4 regions of the Isoptericola sp. NPDC057653 genome follow, and region 2 is predicted to be linked to each of the others. Evidence: riboswitches for the same ligand, from Rfam matches in the RefSeq annotation. Region 2 holds a riboswitch; each other region holds the start of a gene.
What was found. A riboswitch is a leader RNA that binds a small molecule or an ion and turns the genes downstream of it on or off. The one in region 2 is predicted to bind thiamine pyrophosphate.
Positions count from the first base shown of each region.

Region 1: another riboswitch for thiamine pyrophosphate. It lies ahead of ACFU9A_RS12665 (bifunctional hydroxymethylpyrimidine kinase/phosphomethylpyrimidine kinase); the one in region 2 lies ahead of thiO (glycine oxidase ThiO).
Region 3: another riboswitch for thiamine pyrophosphate. It lies ahead of ACFU9A_RS19575 (thiamine ABC transporter substrate binding subunit); the one in region 2 lies ahead of thiO (glycine oxidase ThiO).
Region 4: another riboswitch for thiamine pyrophosphate. It lies ahead of ACFU9A_RS15885 (ECF transporter S component); the one in region 2 lies ahead of thiO (glycine oxidase ThiO).

Region 1 is NZ_JBHVHP010000002.1:313,210-320,429, reverse strand. It holds gene ACFU9A_RS12670 (ABC transporter ATP-binding protein) at 1-1,194, opposite strand, end outside; gene ACFU9A_RS12665 (bifunctional hydroxymethylpyrimidine kinase/phosphomethylpyrimidine kinase) at 1,556-3,208, opposite strand; TPP riboswitch at 3,199-3,314, opposite strand; gene ACFU9A_RS12660 (hypothetical protein) at 3,393-4,037, shown strand; gene ACFU9A_RS12655 (YcnI family protein) at 4,114-4,890, shown strand; gene ACFU9A_RS12650 (copper resistance protein CopC) at 4,887-5,513, shown strand; gene ACFU9A_RS12645 (hypothetical protein) at 5,643-7,085, shown strand; gene ACFU9A_RS12640 (acylphosphatase) at 7,101-7,220, shown strand, end outside.
Region 2 is NZ_JBHVHP010000001.1:1,734,070-1,741,289, reverse strand. It holds gene ACFU9A_RS07895 (glycosyltransferase family 4 protein) at 1-338, shown strand, start outside; gene ACFU9A_RS07890 (hypothetical protein) at 480-1,031, shown strand; gene guaA (glutamine-hydrolyzing GMP synthase) at 1,092-2,672, opposite strand; gene ACFU9A_RS07880 (OmpA family protein) at 2,712-3,380, opposite strand; gene ACFU9A_RS07875 (hypothetical protein) at 3,377-4,057, opposite strand; gene thiE (thiamine phosphate synthase) at 4,198-4,857, opposite strand; TPP riboswitch at 4,889-4,991, shown strand; gene thiO (glycine oxidase ThiO) at 4,981-6,195, shown strand; gene thiS (sulfur carrier protein ThiS) at 6,192-6,437, shown strand; gene ACFU9A_RS07855 (thiazole synthase) at 6,447-7,220, shown strand, end outside.
Region 3 is NZ_JBHVHP010000003.1:542,605-549,824, reverse strand. It holds gene ACFU9A_RS19600 (AGE family epimerase/isomerase) at 1-918, shown strand, start outside; gene ACFU9A_RS19595 (RrF2 family transcriptional regulator) at 915-1,373, shown strand; gene ACFU9A_RS19590 (sulfite exporter TauE/SafE family protein) at 1,582-2,511, shown strand; gene ACFU9A_RS19585 (PAS domain-containing protein) at 2,786-3,571, shown strand; gene ACFU9A_RS19580 (DUF4235 domain-containing protein) at 3,648-3,914, opposite strand; TPP riboswitch at 4,054-4,158, shown strand; gene ACFU9A_RS19575 (thiamine ABC transporter substrate binding subunit) at 4,231-5,313, shown strand; gene ACFU9A_RS19570 (ABC transporter permease) at 5,313-7,064, shown strand; gene ACFU9A_RS19565 (ABC transporter ATP-binding protein) at 7,064-7,220, shown strand, end outside.
Region 4 is NZ_JBHVHP010000002.1:1,022,765-1,029,984, reverse strand. It holds gene ACFU9A_RS15920 (glutamate-5-semialdehyde dehydrogenase) at 1-73, shown strand, start outside; gene ACFU9A_RS15915 (hypothetical protein) at 167-316, shown strand; gene nadD (nicotinate-nucleotide adenylyltransferase) at 336-953, shown strand; gene ACFU9A_RS15905 (hypothetical protein) at 946-2,043, shown strand; gene rsfS (ribosome silencing factor) at 2,040-2,486, shown strand; gene ACFU9A_RS15895 (histidine phosphatase family protein) at 2,483-3,172, shown strand; tRNA gene ACFU9A_RS15890 (tRNA-Ala) at 3,262-3,334, shown strand; TPP riboswitch at 3,485-3,597, shown strand; gene ACFU9A_RS15885 (ECF transporter S component) at 3,591-4,226, shown strand; gene ACFU9A_RS15880 (ATP-binding cassette domain-containing protein) at 4,230-5,708, shown strand; gene ACFU9A_RS15875 (energy-coupling factor transporter transmembrane component T) at 5,705-6,403, shown strand; gene ACFU9A_RS15870 (class I SAM-dependent methyltransferase) at 6,440-7,060, shown strand; gene ACFU9A_RS15865 (hypothetical protein) at 7,041-7,220, opposite strand, start outside.

The DNA.
Region 1 (7,220 bases), on a different contig from region 2:
GCCGTCGAGCAGCACCTCGCCGCCCGTGACGTCGAAGATGCGCGGGACGACCATGGCGAGGGTGGACTTGCCGGACCCGGTGAGGCCCACGAGCGCCGTGGTGGTGCCGACCGGCAGCTCGAGGTCGACGTGCTCGAGCACGGGGCGCGCGGAGTCCTCGTACCGGAAGGTCACGTCGCGCAGCTCGAGCTGCCCGCGGGAGGCTCCCACCTCGACCGGGTCCGCCGGGTCGGCGAGCGGGTTCGGGGTCTCCATGACCTCGAAGAAGCGGTCGACGGCGGTGCGGGCGTTGAGCGTCATCGAGAGCGTCATGCCGAGGTCGACCACGGGGCCGTTGATCACGGCGGCCGTGAGGAAGAACGCGACGAGGCTGCCGACGGTGATCTGCCCCTGGGCGGCCAGGACCGTGCCGAGCACGAGGCACACCGCGAGGGTGACCTCGGGGATGAGCTGCAGCGCGGTGGTGACGGTGGCCTGGTTGCCGGCCTTGCGGATCTCCGTCTGGCGCAGCTCCTCGGCCTGGTCGGTGAACGAGTCGAGGGCGTCGCGGCCGCGGCCGAAGGCCTTGAGCACGCGGATGCCGTGCACGGACTCCTCGACGGTGGTGGCGAGGTCGCCCGACTGGTCCTGCGAGAGGCGCGCGATGACGCGGTAGCGCCGCGAGAAGCGGAACGCGATGACCGTCACGGGGATCGCGCCCGCGAGGTAGACGAGGCCGAGCCAGCCGGCGGTGGCCAGGAGGATCCCGACGCCGACGACGATCGTCACGGCGCTGACCACGAGCTGCAGGAGGCCGAAGATCAGCCACCGGCGGAGCAGGCCGAGGTCGCCCATGATGCGGCTGAGCAGCTGGCCGCCGGGCCACCGGTCGTGGAACGCGACCGGGAGGTCCTGCAGGTGGCGGAACAGCGACATGCGCATCTCCGCCTCGATCCGCGTGCCGGGGTACATCACGAGGTTGCGCCGCAGCAGGACGAAGCCGGCCTCGGCGACGCCGAGCACGAGGACCAGGACGACCGGCACGACGAGCGCGCCCAGGTCGTGGGCGGCCGCCCCCTCGGCGAGCGGACCCTCGACCAGGGTCTGCAGCACGCGCGGGATCGCGAGGGCGGCGAGGCTGGCGCCCAGCGCGGAGAACAGGCCGCCGATGAGGCGGGGCACGGCCGGGCGCACGTACGGGTACAGCCGCCGCACCGACGCGATCGTGGAGAGCTCGGAGCCCGCGGGGGCGGCCGTGGCCTGCGGGCCGGCGGGACCGGGCGGCCCCGACGACCGGCCGGGCGGGGTGCCGGGCGCGGCGGGTCGGCGCGCGGCGGAGGAGGCGGAGCTCCTCCTCGGACTGTCGGAGGGATCGGCGCCTGCGGCGCCTCTGCTGCTGCTGCGCGGTGCGCGCGTTGTGTCGGGCATCACCACCATTCTGACACCCGCCACCGACACGCTTGCCCCGGTCACCCCTCCTTGGCAAGCGTTTGCCCGGCACGCGGTGAAGGCGCGGCGAAGGCATGGCGCCGGGCTGACCCGGCGGGTGACCCGAGGCGCCCCGGCGCGGCGGACCTCACCCCGCCGCGGCCCCGGCGAGCGCGACCGCACGGGGCTCGGCGGCCTGGTCGAAGAACGCGAGCTCGTGCTCGCACGCCCGCTGGAAGGCCGCCGCCATCCGCGCCCGCGTGGCGGGCCCGGCGTCCCCGGCGGCGCGGCGCAGGACGGCGACCGCCCGGCGGGTCGAGGCGGCGAACTCCTCGTCGGCGTAGGTGCCCAGCCAGGCGGAGTACGGGTGGTCGGGGCGGTTCAGCGCGGCCAGCCGCTCCCCCACGTCCTGGTAGATCCAGTAGCAGGGCAGGACGGCGGCGACGAGCGTCGCGTAGTCGTCGCCCGCGCCGCGCAGGTGCTCGAGGTACGCCGCCGTCGTCCGGCTGGCCGGCACGTCGGTCGGCTCGCCGCCGAGCCAGCTCGTGTGCAGGTCGAGCTCCGTGACGAGCGCGCCGTGCGCCCCGCCGGCCCAGAAGGTCTGCTCGGCGCGCGTGGGGGCGAGCTGGCTCGCGCGGGCCAGGCAGCGGGAGTACTCGCGCAGGTAGATCGCGTCCTGCTCGAGGTAGGTGCGGAACCGGTCGGCGGCGAGCGACCCGTCGCCGAGCGCGCGCACGAACGGCAGCCCGTCGATCGCGGCGCGCACCGGGGCGGCGGCGTCCCACCACCGGTCGACGGCGGCCCGGCCGGCCGCGGCGGCGGCACCGTCCTGCGCACCCGGCCGCTCCCGCTCCACCGCGCCCGACGGGGTGCTCCCCGCGAGATGGTCGACGGGCCCGTGCCCGCCGCCGACGCGCAGCGCCTCCCCCGCCCGGATCGCGGCCGCGAGCCACGCCTTCGTGTCGCGCAGCGCCTCGGCCCAGTCGCCGGTGCGGGCGTACCGGGCCGCCAGCCCGCTCGACAGGGAGCAGCCGGTGCCGTGCGTCGCCGTCGTACGCACCCGCTCGCCGGCCAGCTCCAGCAGCACGCCGTCGGCACCGACGAGGGCGTCCGGGGCGCCGGCGCCGTCGTCGCCGGTCAGGTGGCCGCCCTTGGCCACCACGAGCACGTCGTGGCGCGCGGCGAGCCGGCGCGCCTGGTCGAGCGCCGCGGCCCAGGAGGCGGCCGGCGGCTCCTCGACGAGCACCGCGAGCTCCGGCAGGTTGGGCGTGACCACGTCGACCCTCGCGAGCAGGTCCCGCACGGCGCGCTCGGCCGTCGGGTCGAGCAGGCGGTCGCCGCTGGTGGCCACCATCACCGGGTCGAGCACGACGGCCGGGCGGGGCGACGTCGCCCCGCGCGGCAGCCCGTCCAGCCACGCCCCGACGGCCCGCGCGACGGGCGCGGCCGCGAGCATCCCGATCTTCACCGCGTCGATCGCGACGTCGTCCGCGAGCGCGTCGAGCTGGGCCGTGAGGAACTCCGCGGGCGGCACGTGCACCCCCCGCACGCCGCGGGTGTTCTGCGCCGTCAGGGCGGTCAGCGCCGCCATCCCGTACCCGCCCGCGGCCACGACCGCCTTGAGGTCCGCCTGGACCCCGGCGCCGCCCGAGGGGTCGGAGCCCGCGATCGCGAGGACGCGGGGCCGGCTGGGCGGGGCCGCGCGGTCGGTGGTGCCGTGCTCGGTGGTGCCCTGGCCCGTGGTGCCACGGTCGGTGGTGCCCTGGTGGGCGGAGCTGTCGTGACGTGCGCGCACGCTCATGCCGACATCCCTTCGCTAGTGCGAGCTAGATCAGGTTCGACGGGTGTGATCTCAGCGTCCAGGCGCCGGCCGGGGCCGACGGCGGGAGGCACCCCGTGTCGTTCGGCGCCACCGTAGCCCACCGCCCGCGAGGGGCGTCCGCGCGTCCCACCAGGCGCGTCGCCCGCCGGGATAGGGTGCGGGGGTGTCCGTGGTCGTCCGTCGTGTGCGCGAGCTCCTCGTCGCCGGCACGACGCTCAGCATCGCGGCCGCCGCCCACCTCCTGGCCGGCGGCTCGCTGCCCGGTGCACCCCTCGCGTGGCTGGTCGTGCTGGCGCTCTCGGCGCCCGTCGCCGTCTGGACGGCGCGACGCCGCCTGACGCTCCGTCGCCTGCTTCCCGCGATGGTCGCGCTGCAGCTCGTGCAGCACTCCGCCCTGTCGGTGCTGGGCGCCGCCCCCGCCGGTGACGCCGGGACGACGGCCACCGCCCTCGCCGGGCACGCCGGCCACGACCTCGGGCCCGGCTCATTGCCTCCCGCGGCCGGCGTCGCCACGCACCTGGAGCACGCCGCGGACGGCGGCACCACCACGTGGATGCTCGCCGCGCACGCCGTCGCGGTCGTCCTGACGGCGCTGCTGCTCGCCGCCGGCGACCGGGCCGCGGCGAACGTCGCCTCGCACCTGGCGCACGTCGCCCTGCTGGTGCAGGGCCCCCCGGCGCTGCCCGTGGTGCGGCGCGGCCCGGTCGTCGCCGGGCCCGCCTGGCGCCCGCTGCCCTGGGACGCCCGCCGCCGCCCCGCGCCGCGCGGACCGCCGTCGTGGCGCGGCGCGCTCGTGCGCGCCGCCTGAGCCTGCCCCGGTCCGAGGTCGGACGGGGCGGGCCCCGCCGTCCCACGACCCCCTCGAACCACCGGAGCAGACAGCCATGTCCTCGACCACCCTTGCCCGCACCAGCCCCCGCCGCGCCGCCGTCGCCGTGCGCACCCGCCGGCTCGCCGGCGCGGCCGCCCTCGCCGTCCCGGCCCTCGTGCTCGGCGCCGCCGCCGCGTCCGCGCACGTGACGGTGACGCCGGACTCGGCCGAGTCCGGCGCCTACGCCACCCTGACCTTCAAGGTCCCCAACGAGTCCCCCGAGGCCTCGACGACCGCCGTGACGGTCGCCCTGCCGACCGACACCCCGTTCACCAGCGTGTCCGTCGAGCCCGTCCCCGGGTGGAGCGCGAAGGTGACCCGGGCCGCGCTGCCCGAGCCCGTCGACGTCCAGGGCACCACCCTCACCGAGGCGCCCGCGAGCGTCGAGTGGACCGCCGACGACCCGGACGCCGGCATCGCGCCCGGAGAGTTCCTCCGCTTCTCGGTCTCGGCCGGCGCCGTGCCCGACGGCGTCGACACGATCACGCTGCCGACCACGCAGACGTACTCCGACGGCGAGGTCGTCGAGTGGGACCAGCCCGCGACGGGCGACGACGAGCCCGAGCACCCCGCCCCCGTGCTGCAGGTCGTCCCCGCGACCGGGGGCGACGCGCACGGCGCCGCGTCCGACACGGCGGCGCAGGCGTCGGACGGGGCGGGCGCCGACGGCGGCTCCGGCGACACCCTGCCCCTCGCGCTCGGCGCGGCCGGCCTCGGGCTGGGCCTCGTGGGCGCGGTGACGGGCGTCGCCGCCCTCGCCCGCACGCGCGCCCGGACGGGGCAGCAGTGACCCGCCGCCGGCGCGGCACGGCCCGCCGCGCGCTCCTGGCCGGCGCGGGCGCCGTCGGGCTCGCCCTCGCGGGCGCGGTCGGGCTGGCCGGGCCGGCGAGCGCGCACAACGTCGTCGTCGGGACGACGCCGGCCACGGGCTCGACCGTGACCGAGGCGCCCGAGTCCGTCGAGGTGACCTTCGACGAGGCGGTCCTCAACCTCGCCGCGGACGGGTCGAGCACCGTGATCTCCGTGACCGACGCGGACGGCACCGAGCACGCGACCGGGTGCCCCACCACCCAGGACCGCACGGCGTCCGTGCCGGTGACGCTCGGCCCGGCGGGCGAGTACACCGTGGACTGGCGCATCGTGTCCGCCGACGGGCACCCGACCAGCGGGCAGTTCGCGTTCACCTACGACCCGCCCGCCGGGACCACCGCGGCCACCCCGGGCGCCGCCGCCACGCCGTGCGGCTCCCCCGCCGCCGGCGCCGACGAGGCCCGGCCCGCGAGCGGCACCGGCACCACGGACGCCGGCGGCTCCTCCGAGCTGGTCGTCGTGCTGGGCATCGCGGGGGGCGTCGTCGTGCTCGCGGGCGCGGCCGTCCTCGTGGCGCTCCGCGTCGCGCGGCGCCGCGACTGAGGCACGACACCCGCCCACGACCGGTCAGGGCCAGGACCACGCGTGCGTGGCCCTGGCCCTGACCGGTCTCGGGGAGGCGCCGCGGCCGGGCGTCCCCGCACCTGCCGCGCGCCGCCTACGATGCCGACCATGGATGCGGGGCAGATCGTCGGGATCGTGACGGGCCTGGTTGTGGTGGTCGTGCTGGTCACGGCGGTGGCCGTCTGGGCGGCGCGGCGCAGGAACGCCGCCCGGGCGCGCGCGGCCGAGCTCGAGGCGGAGCTGCAGCGGCTCGGCGTCGAGGCCGGCTCCGCGCTGGTGCGCACGGACGAGCGGGCCCGCCTCGCGGAGGACGAGCTGGCCTTCGCGGTGGCCGAGCTCGGCGAGCGGGAGACCCGCGAGCTCGCGCCCACGCTGCGACGCGCGCGCGAGCGCCTGGCCGAGGCGTTCCACCTCAACCAGCGGCTGCACGACGAGGTGCCGGACACGGACGCCGAGCGGCGCGAGTGGTCGGCGCGGATCGTCGACCTGTGCCGGTCCGCCGGCGGCTCCCTGGACGACATCGACCGCGGCCTCGCCGGGTTGCGGCAGACCGTCCGCGCGACCCCGGACGTCGTCGCCCGGGTGGACGGCGAGCTCGCCCGGGTGCGCGAGGCCGTGCCGGCCGCGCGTGCGGACCTCGAGCGGCTGCGCGGCCAGTACGCCGAGCGCGCCCTGCTGCCCGTCGCGGACAACCCCGACCAGGCGGAGCGCCTCCTCGAGTTCGCCGGGCGCAGCACCGCCGCCGCCCGCAAGCGTCTGACGACGCAGCAGGTGGCGGAGGCCGGCGCCGCCGCCCGCGCGGCGGAGGAGGCCGTGCGCCGCGCCGAGGGGCTGCTGCGCGCCGTCGACGACTACGAGGCGGAGGCCCTGCGCGCCGAGGCCGCGCTCGGCGCGATCGTCGCCGAGTCGCGCGCCGAGCTCGCCCAGGCCCGCGCCCTGCCGGCCGCCGTGCGCGCGGGCCGGATCGACGGCGCCGTCGACGCCCTCGAGGCCGCGCTCGCGTCGCTGCCCGCGCCGGGCGAGCCGGGCGACCCCCTCGACGCCCTCACGCGCGTGCGGGAGGCCAACACCGCGCTCGACGACGCCGTGGCCGAGCGGGCGGAGCGCGACGAGCGCAGCCGGAAGGCCGCGGCGCGCCTCGGGCCCGCGCTCGACGACGCCGAGCGGCAGCTCACGGCCGCGCGCTCCGTCGTGGACGACTACCGCGCCCCCGTGGGGCCGGACGCGCGGACGCGGCTCGCGGAGGCGGAGCGCGAGGTGGCGCAGGCGCGGACGGCGGCGGACCCGGAGCGGGCGTTCGCCGCGGCCCGCCGCGGCGCGGCCCTCGCGGCGGAGGCCGCCACGCTGGCGCACCGCGACATCGCGCGCGCCGGCAGCGGCCAGCGGTGGGACGGCGGCTACAACGGCGGCGACCGGGGGTACGGCGGCTGGGAGGGCGGCCGCCGCCCGGCGGGCCGCAGCGGCTCGGACGTCTTCGGCGCCGTGCTGGGCGGGATGGTGCTGGGCGGGATCCTCGACGACATCGGGGACATCGGGGACATGTTCGACTGACGGACGGAGGGCCGGATGACCACCACGGTGCGGCGGCGCGTGCGGGTGCACGGCCGCGTCCAGGGCGTCGGGTTCCGCTGGGCGACGCGCCGGGCCGCGGCCGACGCGGGCGTGGTCGGCCTCGTGCGCAACCTG
Region 2 (7,220 bases):
CCGAGCTCAAGCGCCTGTACGTGCGCGCGGACGTGTTCGTCGCGCCGGCCGTGCAGGACGCGTTCGGCATCGCCGCCCTGGAGGCGCAGGCCGCGGGCCTGGCGGTGGTGAGCCGGTCGCAGTCGGGCGTGGCGGAGCGCCTCGTCGACGGCCGCGACGCGCTGCTCGTGGACGACGACGCCGCGCTGGCCGACGCGCTGGTGCGGCTCGCCGACGACCCGGACCTGCTCGACGCGATCGTCGCCCACAACCGCACCGCCGAGCTCGCGACGTCGTGGCCGCGGGTGCTCGCCGACGTGGCCGCCGCCTACGACCGGGCCGCCGCGCTCGCCCGCTGACGTCGGTCCCGCGGGCCCGTCGGGGGTGACGGCCCTGGCCACGCACCGATCGATGCCCCGGCGTATCACCCGCGGACGCGGCCCCCTCTGTCACTCGCAGACCGGCGACCAGGGGATCGCCGGCTGACGTGAGGAGCGACGATGACCATCACGACACGCACCCGCACCCGCCGCGCACGGCTCGCCGCCGTCGTCGGCGGGCTCGCGGCGATCGCGGCCCTGGGCCTCACCGGCCCGGCCGCCACGGCGGCGCCCGACGACGGCGCCGCCCCGGTCCAGGTCCAGAAGGTGGCGAGCGACAGGCCCGTCACCGTCCAGGACGTCGCCGCGACCGCGTCGTCGAGCACGTTGTACTGCGCCGTCCTCGACGGGACGTTCGGCTGCAAGCCGTACTCCCCCGGCAAGGGGCTGGTCGTCGCCCGCCTGTACGACGGGGCGAACTACTCCGGCCGGCAGGTCGTCATCTTCAACCCGAAGTACAAGGTGGGCTGCACGGCGAAGACCACCGACAACGAGGGCGGCTCCGTCCTCGGCGCGATGTCCAACAAGGTGACGTCGGTCCGGACGTACAACCACTGCGACATCAAGCTGTTCGACGGCGCGTCGAAGAACGGCACGCACACGGGCTGGGTGGATCGCACCGGCCGGCTCGGCGCGCTCGACAACCGGGCGAGCTCGTTCGCGATCTCCTGACCGCGACCCCGGGAACGACCGCGGCCCCGCTCCCCTTCCGGGGGGCGGGGCCGCGGGGTGTCACTCCCACTCGATGGTGCCCGGCGGCTTGCTCGTCACGTCGAGCACCACACGGTTGACCTCGCTCACCTCGTTGGTGATGCGGGTGGAGATGACGGACAGCACGTCGTAGGGCAGGCGCGTCCAGTCGGCCGTCATGGCGTCCTCCGACGACACCGGGCGCAGCACGATCGGGTGGCCGTAGGTGCGGCCGTCGCCCTGCACGCCGACGGAGCGGACGTCGGCCAGCAGCACCACGGGGCACTGCCAGATCTCGGCGTCGAGGCCCGCCCTGGTGAGCTCCTCGCGCGCGATGGCGTCCGCCTTGCGGAGGGTGGCCAGGCGCTCGGCCGTGACCTCGCCGACGATGCGGATGCCCAGGCCGGGGCCCGGGAACGGCTGGCGGGCGACGATCTCCTCCGGCACGCCGAGCTCGCGGCCCACGGCGCGGACCTCGTCCTTGAACAGGGTGCGCAGGGGCTCGACCAGCTCGAACTGCAGGTCGTCCGGCAGGCCGCCCACGTTGTGGTGGCTCTTGATGTTGGCCGCGCCCTCGCCGCCGCCCGACTCCACGACGTCCGGGTAGAGCGTGCCCTGCACGAGGAACTTGACCTCCTCGCCGTGCGCGCCCGCCTCGGCGACGATGTCGCGCTGCGCGTCCTCGAAGACGCGGATGAACTCGCGGCCGATGATCTTGCGCTTCGTCTCCGGGTCGCTGACCCCGGCGAGGGCGGTGAGGAACCGCTCCTTCTCGTCGCGGATGATGAGCTTCACGCCCGTGGAGGCGACGAAGTCGCGCTCGATCTGCTCGACCTCGCCCTCGCGCAGCAGGCCGTGGTCCACGTGCACGCAGGTGAGCTGGTCACCGACGGCGCGCTGCACCAGGGCGGCCGCGACGGCGGAGTCGACGCCACCGGACAGCGCGCAGATGACGCGGGCGTCACCGACCTGCGCGCGGATCGCGGCGACCTGGTCGGCGATGACGTTCCCGGCCGTCCACTCGGGCTTCAGGCCGGCGCCCTCGTAGAGGAACTTCTCCAGCACGGCCTGGCCGTGGGCGGAGTGCTTGACCTCCGGGTGCCACTGCACGCCGTACAGGCGGCGGCCGGTGTCCTCGAAGGCGGCGACGGGCGAGCCGGACGACGTGGCCAGCACCTGGAAGCCGGCGGGCGCCGCGTGCACGGAGTCGCCGTGGCTCATCCAGGTGGTCTGGTGGTCGGGCGTGCCGGCCAGCAGCACGCCGGCCTCGCAGACCTCGACCTCGGTGCCGCCGTACTCGCGCTGCCCCGTCTGGGCCACGGTGCCGCCGAGCGCCTGGGCCATCGCCTGGAAGCCGTAGCAGATGCCGAGCACCGGGACGCCCGCCTCGAACAGCGCAGGGTCGACGAACGGCGCGCCGGTGGCGTACACCGACGACGGCCCGCCCGACAGGATGATCGCCGCCGGGTTCTTGGCGAGCATCTGCTCCGTGGTGAACGTGTGCGGCACGATCTCGGAGTAGACGCTGGCCTCGCGCACGCGGCGTGCGATGAGCTGGGCGTACTGGGCGCCGAAGTCGACGACCAGGACCGGGCGGGGGGAGTCGGTGGCGGGAGACGTCACCGACCCATCGTAGCGGCGCGCCACCCGCCGTCGGCCCGCTCACCGCGTCGGGTAGGTCACCTCCACGCGGCGGTTCAGCGCTCGGCCCGCCGGGTTGTCCTCGCCCTCGACCTCGTTCTCCGCCACCGGGTCCTGCTCGCCGTGCCCCTCGACCTTCGGGGCCAGGTCCGGGCGCTCGGCCCCGAGCACGTCGGCGACGGCGGTCGCGCGCTGCGCCGAGAGCCTCCGGTTGAACGCGTCCGTGCCCACGGAGTCGGTGTACCCGTCCACGCGCACCGTCGCGCCCTGCGGGACGTCCTCGGCGAGCTCCGCCACCGCCGCCCTCGCCTCCGGCGTGAGGGTGGCCTCGCCGAACTCGAACAGCAGGTCGGCGGTGAGCGTGACGACGGTGTCCTCCTTCTTCTCCCGCTTCTTCTCCAGGACGGTGGTGGAGTCGTCCGGCCGCAGCGCGAACGTGGAGTCCGCCGCGCGGAGGTCGACCGCCGCGTCGGCCGCCATCTCCGGGGTGGTCTCCGCTCCCGCCACCCGCGCGCGGGCCTCCGCGAGCGCGTCCTCGGCCGCCGTCAGCAGGTCGGGGTCGGCCACGGCCGCGGAGCCGGTCGCCGCCGGCGAGGCGGACGGGTCCGTCGTCGCCGCGGCGGGCACCGCACCCGCGGCGACGAGCGCGAGGGCCGCGGCGAGCGGGGCGACGGCGCGGCGGACGCTCACTCGGCGGCGCCGTCGCGGTAGGTGACCGTCGCGTCCGTGAACAGCGGCAGGCCCTCGGCGGGCAGGACGTCGACGGTCGCGGGCTCGCCCTCCGGCGCGGGCAGCACCGCGGACACCTCGACCGCGCCGTGGTTGGGGAACTCGAAGGAGTGCTTCTCGAGCGGGGACACGAGCATCGACTCGCGGCACCGGATCTGCGCGAGGGCCGCGTCGGTCGCGCTGTCGGTGTCCTCCTGCCAGGCGCCCTCGGTGCAGAACGGGCGGTAGGCCTTGAGCCCCGCGCGGTCGGTCACCGTCGTCGCGGGCTCGACGGACATGTCGTACCAGCTGACGCCCGCGTCGGCCGGTGCCGCGTCGTCGTCCCAGCGCAGCGCCCAGCGGACCGTCATCACGCCGTCGCCCACCTCGACCGCCCGCAGCGTGACGGTCACCTCGCCGCCCGGGGCGGCGTCCGAGCCGTGCGGCGTGGCGAGCTTCTGCTCGGCCATCGCCTGGTCGGCGACGGTCGCCGTGCCGGGGCCGGCCGCGGCCTGCTCGGCGTCCGCGCCCAGCTCCGGGCCGCCCGTCGTGGCGGTCGCGTCGTCGTCCGCCTCGCCGGTGCACCCGGCGAGCAGGAGGGAGCCGGCGAGGGCGAGCGCGGTGGCCGTGCGGGCGCGGGCGAAGGGCCGTGCGGTCATGGATGCTCCGTCTTCCGGGCGGCCGTCGCCGGCCGTGAGGGGGGTCGGCCTCACCCTGGCACGGGCCGCCCGCCCGGGGCGAGAGGTCTCGACGGGGAGACCTCCCCATCGGCGACCCACGCCCGACGGGGAGAGGGTCGTCAGCCGAGGCGCTCGCGGAGCTCGCGCGCGGCACGCTCCGGGTCCGGCGCCTGCGTGATCGCCCGCACGACGACGACCCGGTCCGCACCCGCGTCGAGCACCTCGCCGAGCCGGGTTGCGTCGACGCCTCCGATCGCGAACCACGGCGTGGCGGGACGGGTCGCGGCGACCTCCCGCAGCAGGTCGAGGCCCACCGCGGCGCGGCCGGGCTTGGTGGGCGTGGCCCACAGCGGGCCCACGCAGAAGTAGTCGACCTCGGGGTCCGCCTCGGCCTGCGCCGCCTGCGCCGCCGAGTGCGTGGAGCGGCCCAGCACCGGGGCCGCACCGAGCAGCCCCCGCACGGCCGGGACGGGCAGGTCCCGCTGCCCCATGTGCACCACGGGCGCCCCCGTCACCGCCGCCACGTCGGCCCGGTCGTTCACCGCCCACAGCGCGCCGTGCTCGGCCGCGACGCGGGCCACGACCTCCTGCAGCTCGAGCTCGCGCGCCACGTCGAGGGTCTTGTCGCGCAGCTGCACGACGTCGACCCCGCCCGCGAGCGCCGCGTGCAGGAAGTCCTCGAGGTCGCCGCGGTCCTCGCGGGCGTCGGTGCAGAGGTACAGGCGGGCGGCGGCGAGGCGGGCGCGCGTCGTGCCGGGAGCGGCGCTGGTCGTGGTCACGCCGGTCAGGGTAACCACGGCCCGGGTTACAGTGACGGCGCACGGGAGCCCCGCTCGGGGCTGAGAGGGCGCAGGAGCCGACCGTCGAACCTGATCTGGGTCATGCCAGCGAAGGGAGCGCACATGCCCACGTCCGTCCCTCCGTCCCCCCGCGACGTCGTCGTGGTGGGCGGCGGCATCGTCGGCCTCGCCGTCGCGTGGCGCGCCGCCGCGTCCGGGATGTCCGTCACGGTGCTCGACCCCGCCCCCGGCGACGGCGCGACCCGCGCGGCCGCGGGCATGCTGGCCGCCGTCGCGGAGGCCGACTTCGGCGAGCACGAGCTGACGCGGCTCAACCTCGCGTCCGCCGCGCGCTGGCCGGGCTTCGCCGCCGACCTCGCCGCCGCGTCGGGCCGCGAGGTCCCCCTGCAGCGGGCCGGCTCCCTCGCCGTCGCGTACGACGCCGACGACCTCGCCCTGCTCCGCCGCGTCCTGACGCTGCACCGCGGATGGGGGCTCGGCTCGGCCGAGCTCACCGTGGCCGACGCCCGCCGCCGCGAGCCGTACCTCGGCCCGCGCCTGGCGGGCGCGGCGGCGGTCGAGGGCGACCTCGCCGTCGACCCGCGCGGGGCCCACGCCGCGCTGCGCGCCGCGCTCGGCGACGCCCTGGTCCCCCGTGCCGCCGTGCGGCTGGAGCGCGACCGCGCGGGCCGGGTCGTCGCGGTGCAGGACGACGCCGGCGCGCGCCACGCCGCGGGCGCCGTGGTGCTGGCCACGGGCGCCGTCCCCGCGGCCGCGCTGCTCGACGCCGTCCCGGAGGCGCCCGTGCCCGTCCGGCCCGTCAAGGGGATCACCCTGCGGCTCGACGCCGGCCCCGGGCTCGCCCTCGAGCACGTGGTGCGCGGCACCGTGCAGGGACGGCCGGTGTACCTCGTGCCGCGCGCGCCCGGCACCGGGACCGGCCCCGGCGGCGGGCCCGCGCACCGCGAGGTCGTGGTCGGCGCCACCAGCGAGGAGCGACCCGACGACCGCCGGGCCGAGGCCGGCGGCGTCTTCGCCCTCCTGCGCGACGCGCGCGCCCTCGTGCCCGGCATCGACGAGGCCGCGCTCGTCGACGTCACGCCGCGCGCCCGCCCGGCCACCCCCGACAACCTGCCCCTGGTCGGCGCCACCGCGGCCCCCGGTCTGCTGGCCGCCGTCGGCCACGGGCGCAACGGCGTGCTGCTCGCGCCGCTCACCGCGGACGCCGTCGTCGCCGCGCTCACCGGCGCGCCCGCCCCCGACCCCGCGCTGGCCGCCGCCGACCCGCGGCGCTTCGCCCCCTCCCCCGCCCGCCGTACCGAAGGAGCCGTCCGATGACCGCCGCGCCCCCCGCCCCCACCGCCGTCGTGAACGGCGAGCCCTACCCGCTCGACGGGCCGCACGGCGACGGCGTCGAGGCGCTCGTCGCCGGCCTCGTGCCCGCGTTCGTGGCCGACGGCACGGTGCAGGGCATCGCCGTCGCCGTCAACGACGCCGTCGTCCCCCGCGGCCTGTGGGCCGGCACCCGGATCGCGCCCGGCGACCGGGTCGAGATCGTCACCGCCGTCCAGGGCGGCTGAGGAGGAACCATGACCAGCACCGCGACCCTCGCCGACCCGCTCGAGATCGCCGGCACCACGATCGGCTCGCGCCTCGTCATGGGCACGGGCGGGGCGGCCAACCTCATGACGCTCGAGGACGCGCTGGTCGCGTCCGGCACCGGGCTCACCACCGTGGCGATGCGGCGCGTCGCAGTGCGGCCCGGCGGGGCGGGCGCTGAGGACGGTGGCATCTGGGGCCTGCTCGAGCGCCTCGGGATCCGCGCCCTGCCCAACACCGCCGGCTGCTTCTCGGCCCGCGAGGCGGTGCTCACCGCGCGGCTCGCCCGCGAGGCGTGCGGCACCGACTGGGTGAAGCTCGAGGTGATCGCCGACGACGTCACCCTCCTGCCCGACCCGTTCGGCCTCGTCGAGGCCGCCGAGGAGCTCGTGCGCGACGGGTTCGTCGTGCTGCCGTACACCAACGACGACCCGATCCTGGCCCGCCGCCTGGAGGACGTCGGCTGCGCCGCCGTCATGCCGCTGGGCGCTCCGATCGGCACCGGCCTGGGCGTGCTCAACCCGCGCAACATCGAGGCGATCGCCGCCGCCGCGCGGGTCCCCGTCATCCTCGACGCGGGCGTGGGCACGGCGTCCGACGCGGCCCTCGCGATGGAGCTCGGCTGCGCCGGCGTCCTGCTCGCCACCGCCGTCACGCGGGCCGCGGACCCCGTCCGGATGGCGCACGCCATGCGCCTGGCCGTCCAGGCCGGCCGGCTCGCCGCCGGCGCTGGCCGCATCCCGCGGCGCGAGGGCGCCCTCGCC
Region 3 (7,220 bases), on a different contig from region 2:
CACGCGTTCGTCGTCCTCGCGGGCTCCACGGGCGTCGTCGCCGGCGCCCCGGGCGCGGAGGCGCTGCTGGAGTCGGCGCTGGGCGTGCTCGACGAGCGCTTCTGGGAGGCCGGGCACCGGCTCCACCTGGACGAGCGGTCGCGCGACTGGTCCGTCGTCGACCCGTACCGCGGCGTGAATGCCAACATGCACGGCGTGGAGGCGCTCCTCGCGGCGCACGACGCCACGGGCGAGCGGCGCTGGCTCGACCGCGCGGCGGTCGTGGCCGACCGCGTCATCTCCTGGGCCGGCGACAACGCCTGGCGGATCCCCGAGCACTTCGACTCGGCGTGGGTGCCGCAGCTCGAGTACAACGCGGACCGGCCGCACGACCCGTTCAAGCCCTACGGGGCGACGCCCGGCCACGGCCTCGAGTGGGCGCGCCTGCTGCTGCAGGTCGACGTCGCGGGTGACACCGTCGGGCAGCGCACCGACGCGGCACGGCGGCTGTTCGACCGCGCCGTCGAGGACGGCTGGGACGGGCCGCAGGGCGGCTTCGTCTACACGACGGACTGGTCGGGGACCCCCGTCGAGGCGCGCCGCTTCCACTGGGTGGCCGCGGAGGCCGCCGCCGCGGCGGACGTGCTGCACCGCACGACGGGGGAGGGCCGCTACGCCGAGCTCGCGGACGGCTGGTGGCGCTGGATCGACGACCACCTGGTGGACCACGAGCGCGGCTCCTGGTTCCACGAGCTCGACACCGACAATGTGCCCTCCGGGCGCACCTGGGTCGGGAAGCCCGACGTCTACCACGCGGCACAGGCCGTCATCCTTCCGAGCCTCCCGCTCAGCGGCTCCTTCGCGCGGTCGGCGCAGGCCGCCGGCCGCCTGCTCGAGGGCGCGCAGCTCGCCGGGTCGACGGGGACGCGCGACCGATGAGGATCTCGGCGAAGGCGGACTACGCCGTCCGCGCGGCCGCCGAGCTGGCCGCGGCGGAGGACGGCGGGCCGGTGCCCGCCGAGTCGCTCGCCCGCGCCCAGGGGGTCCCGCACCGGTTCCTCGAGGCGATCCTCAGCGACCTCCGGCGCGAAGGCATCGTGGCGAGCCGCCGTGGCGCGGGCGGCGGGTACGTCCTCGCGCGCCCGGCCAGCCGGGTCACCGTCGCCGACGTGGTCCGCGCCGTCGACGGACCGCTCGTCTTCGTCCGTGACGCGCGGCCGTCGGACCTCGAGTACACCGGCGCGGCGGCGTCTCTGCTGCACGTGTGGGTGGCGCTCCGGGTCAACGTGCGCGCCGTGCTCGAACAGGTGAGCCTCGCCGACCTCGCCGCCGGGAACGTGCCGGACGCCGTCCGCCGGCTCACCGACGACGAGTCCGCCTGGCACAGCCCGTGACCTGCCCGCGAGCCTGACGGCCGCCGCGGTCGGAGGAGGCCGGGCGCGCGAGCGCTCCGGCCGCGCCCGCGCGCGGCGTGGCGACCACCGGTCGACGACGTCTCACCATGCGATCGGGCGCCTGATACCGTTGAATCCGATAGGTCCGATCGGGTAACTTCTATCTGTTGCGGCAGAACGGCTGCCGCCCCGACGGAGGGAACCCCCCGTGCGGACTCTCGTCCTCCTCGCCCTCGTGGGCCTCGGAGCGCAGCTCGTCGACGGCAGCCTGGGTATGGCCTACGGCGTGACCTCGACGACCCTGCTGCTCGCGATCGGCACGAACCCCGCAGCGGCGTCCGCGACCGTCCACCTCGCGGAGGTCGGCACCACCCTCGCGTCGGGCGTCTCCCACTGGCGGTTCGGCAACGTGGACTGGAAGGTCGTCCTGAGGATCGGCATCCCCGGTGCTGTCGGGGCGTTCGCCGGCGCGACGTTCCTCTCGTGGCTCTCGACCGAGATCGCCAAGCCGCTGATGTCCATCCTGCTGCTCGGCCTCGGCCTGTACGTGCTGCTCCGGTTCACGCTGCGCGGGCTGCGCACCGACCGCCTGGGCCAGCCGCTCCGCAAGCGTTTCCTCACCCCGCTGGGCCTCGTGGCCGGCTTCATGGACGCCACGGGCGGCGGCGGCTGGGGCCCGGTCGGCACCCCCGCGATCCTGGCGAGCGGCCGGATGGAGCCGCGCAAGGTGATCGGCTCGATCGACACCAGCGAGTTCTTCGTGGCCGTGGCCGCGAGCCTCGGGTTCCTGTTCGGCCTCGGGACCGCCGGCATCAACCCGTCCTGGGCCCTGGCGCTGCTGATCGGTGGCCTCATCGCCGCCCCGATCGCCGCGTGGCTGGTGCGCCTCGTGCCCCCGCGGGTCCTCGGCTCCGCCGTCGGCGGCATCATCGTGCTCACCAACGTGCGCACCCTGCTGAGCCTCGACGAGTTCCCCGTGGCCCCGGGCGTGCGCTCGCTCGTCCTGGGGATCATCGCGGTGGGCTGGGCCGCCGCCGTCGTCTACTCGCTGCGCCAGCACCGCAAGGCGCTCGCGGAGGAGAAGGCGGAGGGCGAGGTGGCGGCCGTGGCGGCCCCCGCGCCGACGCCCGCCGTCTGATCCAGCCCCGCCGGCGGCCCGCGGACGACGCGCCCGCCGGCCGAGGCGTCGCACGACCGACGACCCCGTGGTCGCGCCCCCGAAGCACCGGGGGGTCGCGACCACGGGGTCGAGTGCTCCGCGCGACGGGCGCCGGCGCACACCGTTGCCACGGGTCCGCATTTTCCCCCGCGCGAGCCCCTCCACGGGGTGGCGCCGACGCCTCGTCCCGGTACCGTGTGAAGCCAAGAGATCTGCCTGGCAGACCCAGCTGCACCGCACTGGGAGGTGAGCCATGTCGATACCCGGCACTCCGAACGACCACCAGCGCCGCGAGCTCGTCGCTCTCGCGGAGCTGCTCGGCGCCGGTAGCCAGCTGCTCGTGGGCCAGTACCGCGTCGAGGTCGCCACGGGCTCGTGGTGGTGGTCGGACGAGGTCTATCGGATCTTCGGGCGGGAGCCCGGGGCCATCGAGCCCGGTCCGGAGGTGCTCCGCGCCCACCTGCACCCCGACGACCGCGAGCGGCTCTCCCGCACCGCGACGGTGGCGCTCGGGACCGGGCGCCCGTTCGCCGGCGGGCACCGCGTGGTGGACGACCACGGGCGCACGCACTCGGTGGTGGTGACCGGGCAGGCCCGGCACGGCGCCGACGGCGCGTCGTCGCAGCTGGTCGGCTACGTCATCGACACCAGCCCCGTGGTGCGCGACGCGCTGGAGCGCGAGGCCCACCGCGCCGTCTCGCGGGCGTTCGTCGCCGCCGCCGCGTCGGAGCAGGCGAAGGGCGCGATCATGGCGGTCTGCGGCGTGGACGAGTCGGTGGCCACGGAGGTGCTCACCGACGTCGGCGCCCAGGTGGGCGTCTCCGCCCAGTCCGCGGGCGAGCAGGTGATGAAGGAGCTCTCGCGGCCCGTCGGCGACCGCGACACGGCGCTCACCGCCGCGGAGGTCGTCCGGGGGGCGCCGCCCGCGAAGGACGCGGCCGACCGGCTGAGCCACGCGCTCGCCGCCGTGCGGCCGGTGGACCGGCCCCACGGCCACGACGCGCAGCTCGCGCGCCGTCGGCCCCGCGCGAGCCGCTGACCCTCACGCTCGGCACGCGCGGCTCCGGACGGGCGACGGCCCGGGCTCGCGCGGTGCGGGCCCGGGCCGTCGGCGCTCAGTGGCTGGGGATGAAGCGGGCGGCCGCGCGCACGGCCCCCCGGCGTGCGAGCCGCTTCGCGAGGACGGCGACGCCCCCGGAGACGGCCGCGAAGGTCACGGCCTGGATGATGGAGATCTCGTCGTCGTCCACGTTGGTGGGGGCGACGTTGCCCGTCGCCTTCTCCCACACCACCCCGATCAGCTTCTGTGCGACCCATCCGGCGGCGATCGTCAGCACCACCGTGCCGACCTTCACGCCCAGCGGCTGCTCGGTGTCCGTCACGTGCTCTCCCTCGGTCGGTCCCCGGCGTGGCCGGTGCGTCGTCGTACGGTGCCCGCGGGCGTCGTGGCACGTCAGGCATGTCACACCAGGGCCCCGCGGACGGGACCACGGTAGCGCGGCGCCGGTGTGTAGGCTCGTGGTGATACGACAGGGGAGCGCCCACCGGCGCTGAGAGTGCGGAACGCCGCAGACCCTCGAACCTGACCCGGTTAGGACCGGTGGAGGAAGTCGGGAATCTCGTTCCCTGCGGGACGGCCGCACCACAACGGTGCCGGGTGCCCGCAGGACCCCCTTCTCGCACTCTGAGGAGGACAGCATGACCCACAGGACCTCGCGGCCCCGGACCACGACGGCCGCGGCGGGCGTCGCCGTCGTCGCCCTGCTGCCGCTGCTGGCGGCGTGCGGCGGCGGGAGCGGGCCGGACGACGCGGCGAGCGCGTCGGACACCCTCACGCTCGTCACGCACGACTCGTTCGCCGTCTCCGACGACGTGCTGGCCGCGTTCGAGAAGGAGTCCGGCCTCACCGTGAAGCAGGTGGCCCCGGGCGACGCCGGCACGCTGGTGAACCAGCTCGTGCTCACCAAGGACGCGCCGCTGGGCGACGTCGTCTTCGGCGTGGACAACACCTACGCGTCGCGGGCCGTCGACGCGGGTGTCTTCCAGAAGTACCAGCCGGCCGACCTGGACCCGCGGGTCGCGGCGTACGCGCCGGACGACCTCGCGGGCACGCTGACGCCCGTCGACGTGGGCGACGTCTGCATGAACCTCGACGACGGCTGGTTCGAGAAGAACGACGTCACGCCGCCGGCCACGCTGGAGGACCTCGCGAAGCCGGCGTACCAGGACCTGACCGTCGTCACGAACCCCGCGACGTCGTCGCCGGGCCTCGCGTTCCTGCTCGCCACGATCGGCGCGTTCGGCGCCGACGGCTGGCAGGGCTACTGGTCCGACCTGCGCGCCAACGGCGTCAAGGTGGCCGAGTCGTGGGAGGACGCGTACTACGTGGACTTCTCCGGCGCGGGCGAGGGCGGCGAGCGCCCGATCGCGCTGTCGTACGCGACGTCCCCCGCGTTCACCGTGACCGACGACGGGAAGTCGTCGACCACGAGCGCGATGCTCGGCACGTGCTTCCGGCAGGTCGAGTACGCGGGGGTGCTCACGGGCGCCGCGAACCCCGAGGGCGCCGAGAAGCTCGTCGACTTCCTCACCTCCGAGGCGTTCCAGGCGGACGTGCCCGGGCAGATGTACATGTACCCGGCCGACCCGGGTGTCGAGCTGCCCGCCGACTGGCAGCAGTTCGCACCCCTGGCCGACAAGCCGTTCGAGGTGGCGCCCGCCGACGTGGCCGCGCACCGTGACGAGTGGATCGAGCAGTGGACGGCGACGGTCGTCGACTGATGCGCCGCACCGGCGTCCCGGCCGCGCGGGTCACCCGGTCGGCGCGGTGGCGCGCGGACCGCTGGGGCGCCTGGCTCGGCTGGGGCGCCGCCGTCGTGCTCCCGCTGGGGTTCCTCGCGGTCTTCTTCGCGTGGCCCGTGGTGTCGCTCGTCCTGCAGGGGTTCTTCACCGAGACCGCGGCGGGTCGCGCGCTCGACCTGTCCGGCTTCGCCGAGGTGCTGTCGCAGCCGCGCACGTGGCGGATCGTCGGCCAGACGCTGGCGCAGGCCGTCACGGGCACGGTGCTGTCCGTGCTGCTGGGCCTGCCGGGCGCGTACGTGCTGTACCGGTGCCGCTTCCCGGGGCGCACGCTCGTGCGCGGCCTGGTCACCGTGCCGTTCGTGCTGCCCAGCGTGGTCGTCGGCGTCGCGTTCCGCGCCCTGTTCGCCCCCGGCGGCCCGCTCGGCTGGGCGCACCTGGAGGAGAGCTTCGCCGGCATCGTGCTGGCGCTCGTCTTCTTCAACTACGCCGTCGTGGTGCGCACCGTGGGCGGCATGTGGGAGCGCCTGGACCCGCGCGCCGAGCAGGCGGCGCGAGCCCTCGGCGCCACGCCCTGGCGCGCCTTCCGCACGGTGACGCTGCCCGCCCTCGGGCCGGCGATCGCCTCGGCCGCCGCGGTGGTGTTCCTGTTCTGCGCGACGGCGTTCGGCGTCGTGCTCGTCCTCGGCGGGCTGCGCTACGGCACCATCGAGACGGAGATCTGGATCCGCACCACCCAGTTCCTCGACCTGCGCTCCGCGGCGGTGCTCTCGGTGCTCCAGCTCGTCGTGGTGGGGGCCGCCCTGGCGGTCAGCTCCCGGGCCCGGTCCCGCCGGGAGCGCGCGCTGCACCTCACCAGCGACCGGGTCGCCGCGCACCGGCTGCGGCTGCGCGCGGGCGCCGACGGCGCGGACATCGTGCCCGCCCTCGTCACGCTCGTCGTCGTGGCGGGCCTGCTCGTGCTCCCGATGGCCGGCCTCGTCACCCGGTCCCTGCACGCCCCCGACGGGTCGTGGAGCCTCGCCAACTACGCGGCGCTCGGCACCACCGGCGGGCGTAACGCGCTCACGGTCACGGTGTGGGAGGCGCTCGCGAACTCGCTGCGCACCGCCGCCTGGGCCGCGGCCATCGCCGTCGTCGTCGGCGGGCTCGTGGCCCTCGTCGTGTCCCGGCGCCCGCGCCGGGCCGGCCTGCGGCGGGCGGTCGGGGTGCTCGACGCCGCGTTCATGCTGCCGCTCGGCGTGTCCGCGGTGACCGTCGGGTTCGGCTTCCTCATCACCCTGGACCGGCCGCTCGGGCTCGACGTCGACCTGCGCACCTCCGGCGCCCTGGTGCCGATCGCGCAGGCCGTCGTGGCGATCCCGCTGGTCGTGCGGACGATGCTGCCCGTGCTGCGGGCCATCGACCCGCGCCTGCGCGAGGCGGCCGCCACCCTGGGCGCGGCGCCCGGGCGGGTGCTGCGGTCCGTCGACGGGCCGCTGGGCGCGCGGTCGCTCGGGCTCGCCGTCGGGTTCGCCTTCGCCGTCTCGCTGGGGGAGTTCGGCGCGACGTCGTTCCTCGCCCGCCCCGAGACGGCGACGCTGCCGGTGGTGATCTTCCGGCTGATCGGGCGGCCCGGGGCCGAGAACTACGGCATGGCGCTCGCGGCGTCCGTGGTGCTGGCCGTGCTCACCGCGACCGTCATGATGGTGGCCGAGCGCCTGCGGGGCGACCGGCCGGGAGGGGAGTTCTGATGGGGCACGACCGCCAGGGGGGCCTCGCCGTCACGGGTGCCGTCGTCCGGTACGGGGCCACGCGCCGCCGGCCGGGTTCGGTCGCCGTCGACGGGGTGTCGCTCGACGTCGCGGCCGGCGAGATCGTGGCGCTGCTGGGGCCGAGCGGCTGCGGCA
Region 4 (7,220 bases), on a different contig from region 2:
TGGCCCGATGGGCCTGGCCGAGCTCACCACCACCAAGTGGGTGGTGCACGGCGACGGGCACGTCCGGCCCTGACGGCCCCGCCGTCGCCCGTCGGCCCCGCTCCCGCCCCGTGAGAGACTGGGCCCCGATCGCACCTGCCGCACCCACGACGCACAGGAGGAACCCGTGCTGCACACCGCCGTCCAGGTGGCCCAGGAGGCCGCCGAGCACGCCGAGACCATCTCCCCGATCGCGATGGGTCTCCTCGCGTTCGGTGGCCTGGTCGCCGCGCTCGTGGTGACGTACGCCTTCCGCAACGTGTCCAACCGCCACTGACGACCGCCGTCCGGCCAGCGTGAACGAGCCGTCGTCGCAGCCGCGCCGTCCGCGCCTGGGCGTGATGGGCGGCACGTTCGACCCCATCCACCACGGGCACCTGGTCGCCGCCAGCGAGGCGGCGGCGCTGCTGGATCTCGACGAGGTCGTGTTCGTCCCCACGGGCAAGCCGACCTTCAAGCAGCACCAGCACGTCTCCGAGGCGGAGCACCGCTACCTCATGACGGTGATCGCGACGGCGTCGAACCCGCGCTTCACCGTGAGCCGCGTGGACATCGACCGCCCGGGGCTCACGTACACCGTCGACACGTTGCGGGACCTGCGCGAGGAACGCCCCGACGCCGACCTGTTCTTCATCAGCGGCGCCGACGCGATCGAGCAGATCCTCACCTGGAAGGATGCCGCCCACCTGTGGGAGATGGCACACTTCGTGGCTGTCACGCGGCCGGGGCACCAGCTCACGGTGGACGGACTGCCCCACGACGGGGTCACGACGCTGGAGGTCCCGGCGCTGGCGATCTCGTCGAGCGACTGCCGTCGCCGGGCGCAGGCCGGTCAACCGGTGTGGTACCTGGTGCCGGACGGCGTGGTCCAGTACATCGCCAAGCACGGTCTGTATCGAGGTCTCGATGAGTGACAACAACCCGTCCCGCCCGCTGACCCGCCGCGAGATCCGCGAGCGGGAGCAGGCGGCCGCCGCCGCGCAGGCCCCCCAGGCCCCGGCGGCGCCGCCGCCCGCGGCCGGCCCGGACTACGGCCGCCCCGCGGCGCCGTCCCCGTTCGGCCCGCCCGCCGGGTCGGCGGGCGGTGCCCCCGCGTCCCGGTTCGCCGCGCCGCCGACCAGCGCTCCGTCGCGCCGGTCGCTGCGCGAGCAGAGCCCCGCGGCGGGACCCGCCCCGGCGCCGATGGTCCGGCCGCCGTCGGCCTCGGCGGGTGTGCGCGGCCTCGACGAGACGGGCCGCCTGGCCCCCATCCAGCGCCCCACCGGGGAGATGTCCCGCGCGGTCGCGCCCGCCCCGGTGTCGCGGCCCGCGGCGCCGAGCGCCCAGGCGGCCCCCACGCGCACCTCGATGCGACGCGACTTCGCTGCACCGCCGGCCGCGCCCTCGCCCGCCCCGACGGGCACGACGCTGCCGCCCCTGTCCTCCCCGGCGAGCGCCGCCCCGCCCGCGGCGACCCCGCCCGCCTCGGTGGCCCCGCGCCCCGACGGGCCCCCGCGTCGTTCGCCGTTCGCGACCACCGGGTCGGACTCGCCGTTCGGCGCGCCGTCGGCGCCGACCGCCGCGCCCACCGCCCGGGCCGCCGCGCCGGCGGCGCCCGCGAGCGCGCCGGCCTCGTCGACGCCCCCGCCGCTGCCCTGGGCCAGCCCCGCGGCGGAGCGGCCCGCCGCCCTCCCGCCCTCGCGCCCGACGGCGGGCGCCGCGCCGGCCGCGCCCGCGCGCCCCGCCGCGTCCCCGTTCGACGCCCTGGTCGCCTCGGAGCAGCCCGTGCGGGCCCGCTCGGCGGCGCCGCAGGTCGAGGAGGACGACGAGGAGGACTGGGACGAGCCCGAGGCGTCCTACACCTGGTTGCACTACATCGTGCTGGTCGTCGTCGCGTTCGTGCTCGGCCTGCTGGTGTGGAAGCTCCTGCTCGCCGGCTCGGACGACAAGAGCTTCAGCACCGACTCCGCCGCACCCGCGGTGACCCACTCCCTCACGACACCCCAGCCTGGAGCCGCAGCATGACCGCCACCCCCCGCGCCGTCGAGCTGGCGATCGCCGCCGCCCGGGCCGCCTCGGACCGCAAGGCGCAGGAGATCATCGCGCTCGACGTGAGCGAGCAGCTCGTCCTCACGGACGTGTTCCTCATCGCGTCCGGCACCAACGAGCGCCAGGTCTCGGCGATCGTGGACGCCGTCGAGGAGGCGATGATCAAGGCCGGCGCCAAGCCGATCCGTCGCGAGGGCAAGGCGCAGGCGCGCTGGGTGCTGCTCGACTTCGGCGACGTCGTCGTGCACGTGCAGCACGCCGAGGACCGCGTGTACTACGCGCTGGAGCGCCTCTGGAAGGACTGCCCCGCCATCGACCTGCCCGAGGACGCGCGGGGCGGCGACGGCGCGGCCGCGGCGGCGGAGTACGGCGACGCCGCGGGCGACGGAGCGATCCGCCTCGCGGGCGACGAGCGGTGACGGCCGGCACGGTCGTCCTGCTCCGCCACGCCCGTACGGCGTACAACGCGTCCCTGCGGCTGCAGGGGCAGATCGACATCCCCCTCGACGACGTCGGCCGGTGGCAGGCGGGGGAGGGCGGCTCCGCCCTCGCGTCGTCGCACCGGGCGACGCGCATCGTGTCCTCCGACCTGGGCCGCGCCCTCGAGACGGCGACCGCGTACGCGGAGGCGCTCGGCGGCGCCCCGGTGCAGACCGACGTGCGGCTCCGCGAGCGCGGCTTCGGCGACTGGGAGGGCATGACGGGCGCGGAGATCTCCGCGCGCTGGCCCGAGGAGTACGCCGCCTGGCGGCGGGGTGCCGAGCCGGCGGGCGCGGGGGCCGAGTCCAAGGCGGCCGTCGCCGCGCGGATGACCGAGGCGGTCGCCGAGCACGCCGAGCAGCTGGACGACGACGCGACCCTGGTGCTGGTCTCCCACGGCGCCGCGATCTCCCTGGGGGTCACGGCCCTGCTCGGTCTCGACCCGACCTCGTGGCGCGGGCTGGCCGGCATGCACAACGTGCACTGGTCGCACCTGCACCGGTCGGGGGAGGGCGCCGTCCCGGCCTGGCGGCTCGTCGCGCACAACGTGGGCGCCGGATACCCGCTGGACCACTGGCAGGCCGGTCCGGACTGGAATTTGGAACCTGACCCGAAGTCTGCCTAAGATATCGACGTTCCGAGGGGCGCAAGACCGGAGGAACACACCGAATCAGACGAATCGTCGGTCGCTCGCGGCCACGAGAGTCGGTTCTCGGGGCTGTGGCGCAGCTGGTAGCGCACCTGCATGGCATGCAGGGGGTCAGGGGTTCGAGTCCCCTCAGCTCCACCCCGACGAGAAGGCCCGGAACCCTCAGGTTCCGGGCCTTCTCGCATGTGCGGGGTCTCGCGCCGGCCCACGCTGCGGGACGACCTTGCGCCCGGCGACCGGTCGCCTAGGGTGGGCTGCGGCCGCGTCGTCGGCCGCCACATCTGAAGACACCCATGACAGGGGAGCGCCGTCGAAGGGGCGCTGAGAGTGCGGGCACGAGCCGCAGACCCTTGGAACCTGCTCCGGTTAGCACCGGCGAAGGGAGTTACCTGGAATGTCCGCGCCCATCGCACGTCCGACCGTCCTCGGGACGGTTCGCGCGAACCTGCGGTACCGCACCGTCGACCTGGTCACGATGGCGATGCTCGGCGTCGCCGTCGGCGTCGTCTTCTGGGGCTGGACGCAGCTCTACCACCTGCTCTCGGCCGGTCTGGTCGTCGTGTTCCCGCCGGCCACCGGCCTGCTCGGCGGCGGATGGCTGCTCGGTGGCGTGCTCGGCGGACTCATCGTCCGCAAGCCCGGCGCCGCGCTGCTCACCGAGGTCGTGGCCGCGAGCGTCGAGGCCCTGCTCGGCGCAGGCTGGGGCTTCTCCGCCATCGTCTCGGGCGTCGTGCAGGGGTTCGGCGTCGAGCTCGTGCTGGCGCTGTTCCTGTACCGGCGGTTCGGCAGCGCCGTCGCGGCGCTGTCGGGCGCCGCGGCGGGCGCCTGCGGCGCCGTCTACGAGTGGTTCGCCTACTACCCCGACTGGCAGTGGGGCTTCCGCCTCGCCTACCTCGGCCTCTTCGCGCTGTCCGGCGCGCTCCTCGCCGGGCTCGGCGGCGCGGCGCTCGTGCGCGCCCTCGCCCGCGCCGGCGTGCTCGACGCGTTCGGGCCCGGCAGGGACCTGGCCGACCGCGCCGCCCGGGGCTGAGGGGTGGCGCGCGCACGGCTGCAGGGCCTCACGTGGCGCCCCACCGGTCGGGCGGCACCCGTGCTCGACGGACTCGACCTCACGGTCGGCGCCGGGGAGCGGGTCGGGCTCGTCGGGCCCAGCGGGGCCGGCAAGTCGACCGTGCTGCACGCCCTGGCGGGCGTGCTCGGCGACCCGCTGCCGGGCGACCTGTCCGGCACCGCGCACGTGGACGGCGTCGTCGGCCTCGTGCTGCAGGACCCGGGCGCCGCCGTCGTCGCCGAGCGGATCGGCAGGGACGTCGCGTTCGGGCCCGAGAACGCGGGCCTGCCGCGCGACGAGATCTGGCGCCGCACCCGCGGGGCGCTCGACCGCGTGGGCCTGCGGTACCCGCTCGACCGGCCCACGTCGGCGCTGTCGGGCGGCGAGCTCCAGAGGCTCGCGCTCGCCGGCGCGCTGGCCCGCGACCCGGACCTGCTGCTCCTCGACGAACCGACCGCCATGCTCGACCCGGACGCCGCGGCCGAGGTGCGGTCCGCGGTGCTCGACGCGCTCGCCGGCACCGACACCTCGCTGGTGGTCGTCGACCACCAGGTCGGGCTGTGGCTGGAGCACCTGGACCGGGTGGTCGTGCTCGGCCCGGGTGGCGTCGTCACGCACGACGTCGCGCCGGGCGCGCTGCGCCCGCCGGGTCCGGGGTCGGAGCCCGCGCTCCGGGCAGCGCTCACGGACGCCGGCGTCTGGCTCCCGGGGGTGCCGGCGCCCACCCCGCTGCCGGTGCCCGCGGCGCTGGTCGCGCCGGAGCACGCCGGGCCCGACGTGACCGTCGACGCGCTCGGCGTCGACCTCACGACGCGCGGCCTGCACGGTCGCACCACCACCCGCGCGCTCGACGGCGTCGACGCCCGCCTCCCCGCCGGCCGCCTCACCACGATCACCGGCCCCTCGGGGGCCGGGAAGTCCACGCTCGTCGCGGCCCTGGCCGGGCACCTGCGGCCCGCGCGGGGCCGCCTCGCCGGGGCGCCCGGACGCGGCACCCGGTCGCGCGAGCTCGCCCGCCGCTGCGGCTGGGTGCCGCAGCACCCCGAGCACGGGCTGCTCGCCCTGCGCGTGCGCGACGAGGTGGTGCTCACCGGTCGGCGGCTGGGCGTGCCGGTGGACCTGGAGGCGGTGCTCGGGCTGCTGCGTCTCGACCACCTCGCCGACGCGCACCCGTTCCGCCTCTCCGGCGGCGAGCAGCGGCGCCTGGCCCTGGCGGCGGCGCTCGCGCACCGGCCTCCCCTGGCGCTGCTCGACGAGCCGACCGTGGGCCAGGACCGGCACACGTGGGCGGCGGTGGCCGGGTGGGCCGTCGCCGCGGCGGGGCACGGCGCCACCGTCGCGGCGAGCACCCACGACCGGCACCTCGTGGGCCTCGCCGACCACCGCGTCGCCCTGCCGCCGGGCAGGCGGGACGGGCAGGATCGGGGCGCGTCCCGCCCGGGGCGGGTGGTGGCGGCGTGACCGGGGTGCTCGGGCGGGTGAACCCGCTCGTGCTCGTGGCGCTCGGGCTGCTGGGGCTGGTCGCGTCGTTCGGCGTGCGCGACCTCGCGTCGGCGGCCGTCGCGCTGGGCGCCTGCCTCGTCTGCGGGGTGGCGGGCCTGCCGCGGAGGTCCGGCGCGCCGGCCCGCTATCTGGCGGTGGTCGTGGCCGTCGCGTCGGTCACGTGGTCCACGTGGCTGCTGGGCGGGCGCGACCTCGAGGTCGCGGCCGTCGCGGGGATGCGGATCGCCGTGCTCGCCCTGCCCGGGGTCGCGCTCGCGCCCCTGGTCGACCCGAGCGGGCTGGCCGACCAGCTGGGCCAGCGCCTGCGGCTGCCCGCGCGGTTCGTGGTCGGCGTGGCTGCCGCGCTCCAGCGGTTCGAGCGGCTCGGCGACGTCTGGGAGCAGGCGTCCCGCGCCCGCCGGTCACGCGGCCTCGGGCCGGGGCGCGGGCCCCTCGACCGCGGGCGGCACGCCGCCTCCGTGACGTTCGCCGTCCTGGCGGCGACGCTGCGGGACGCGACGACGATGTCGGTGGCGATGGACGCCCGCGGCTTCGCGGGAGCGGGGTCGCGGACGTGGGCCGAGCCGGCGCCGTGGGCCCGGCACGACACGGTCGTCCTGGGCGTCGGCGTGCTGGTCGCGGCGCTGCCGTTCGCCGTCCTCGCGGCCGGGTAGACGGCAGGCGCGCACACTGGGGGAGGAGGTGCGCGCATGGACCGACCGGAGGCACGCACGGAGCACGACTTCGACGCCCTGTACGCGGGGGACGTCCCGCCACCGTGGGAGATCGGGCGGCCCCAGCCCGCGCTCCTCGCCCTCGTGCGCCGGTCCGTGCTCGCGGACCCCGTGCTCGACGCCGGGTGCGGCACCGGCGTGCTGGCGCTCGCCGTCGCGCGGGCCGGGCACCGGGTCCTGGGGGTCGACGGCGCGGCCCACGCGATCTCCCGCGCCCGGGAGCGGGCCGCCGAGGCGATCCTCGAGCCACCCGGCGAGGTGCGCTTCGAGGTGGCCGACGCCCGCCATCTCGACCGGCTGGACGTGCGGCCGCGCACCGTCCTGGACTCCGGCCTGCTGCACACCCTCGACGCGGACGGCCGCGCCGCCTACGTGGCCGGGCTCGCCGCGATCTGCCCGCCGGGCTCGCTCGTCGCAGTGCTCGCCATGTCGGTGCACGCCGGTCTCGGCTGGGGCACCACCGCGGACGACCTGCGCGCCGCGTTCGCGTCGGCGGACTGGACGTCCACCGAGGTCACGGACGCGGAGCTCGTCGCGCGGCCGGCCGACGACGAGCGGCACCTGCCGGCGCTGCTCCTCACGACGCGGCGCGCGTGAGCCCCTGCCGCTCGACGGCGGCGAGCAGCGCGCGGGCCTTGGCCGGCCCCACGGCGCGGCCGGGTCGCGCCGCGACCGCCTCCAGCCCGGGGAAGGTCGCGGCGTCGGCGGGGACGAGACCGCGGCGGGCGGCCTCCGCGAGGTAGGGCAGCGAGGCGTC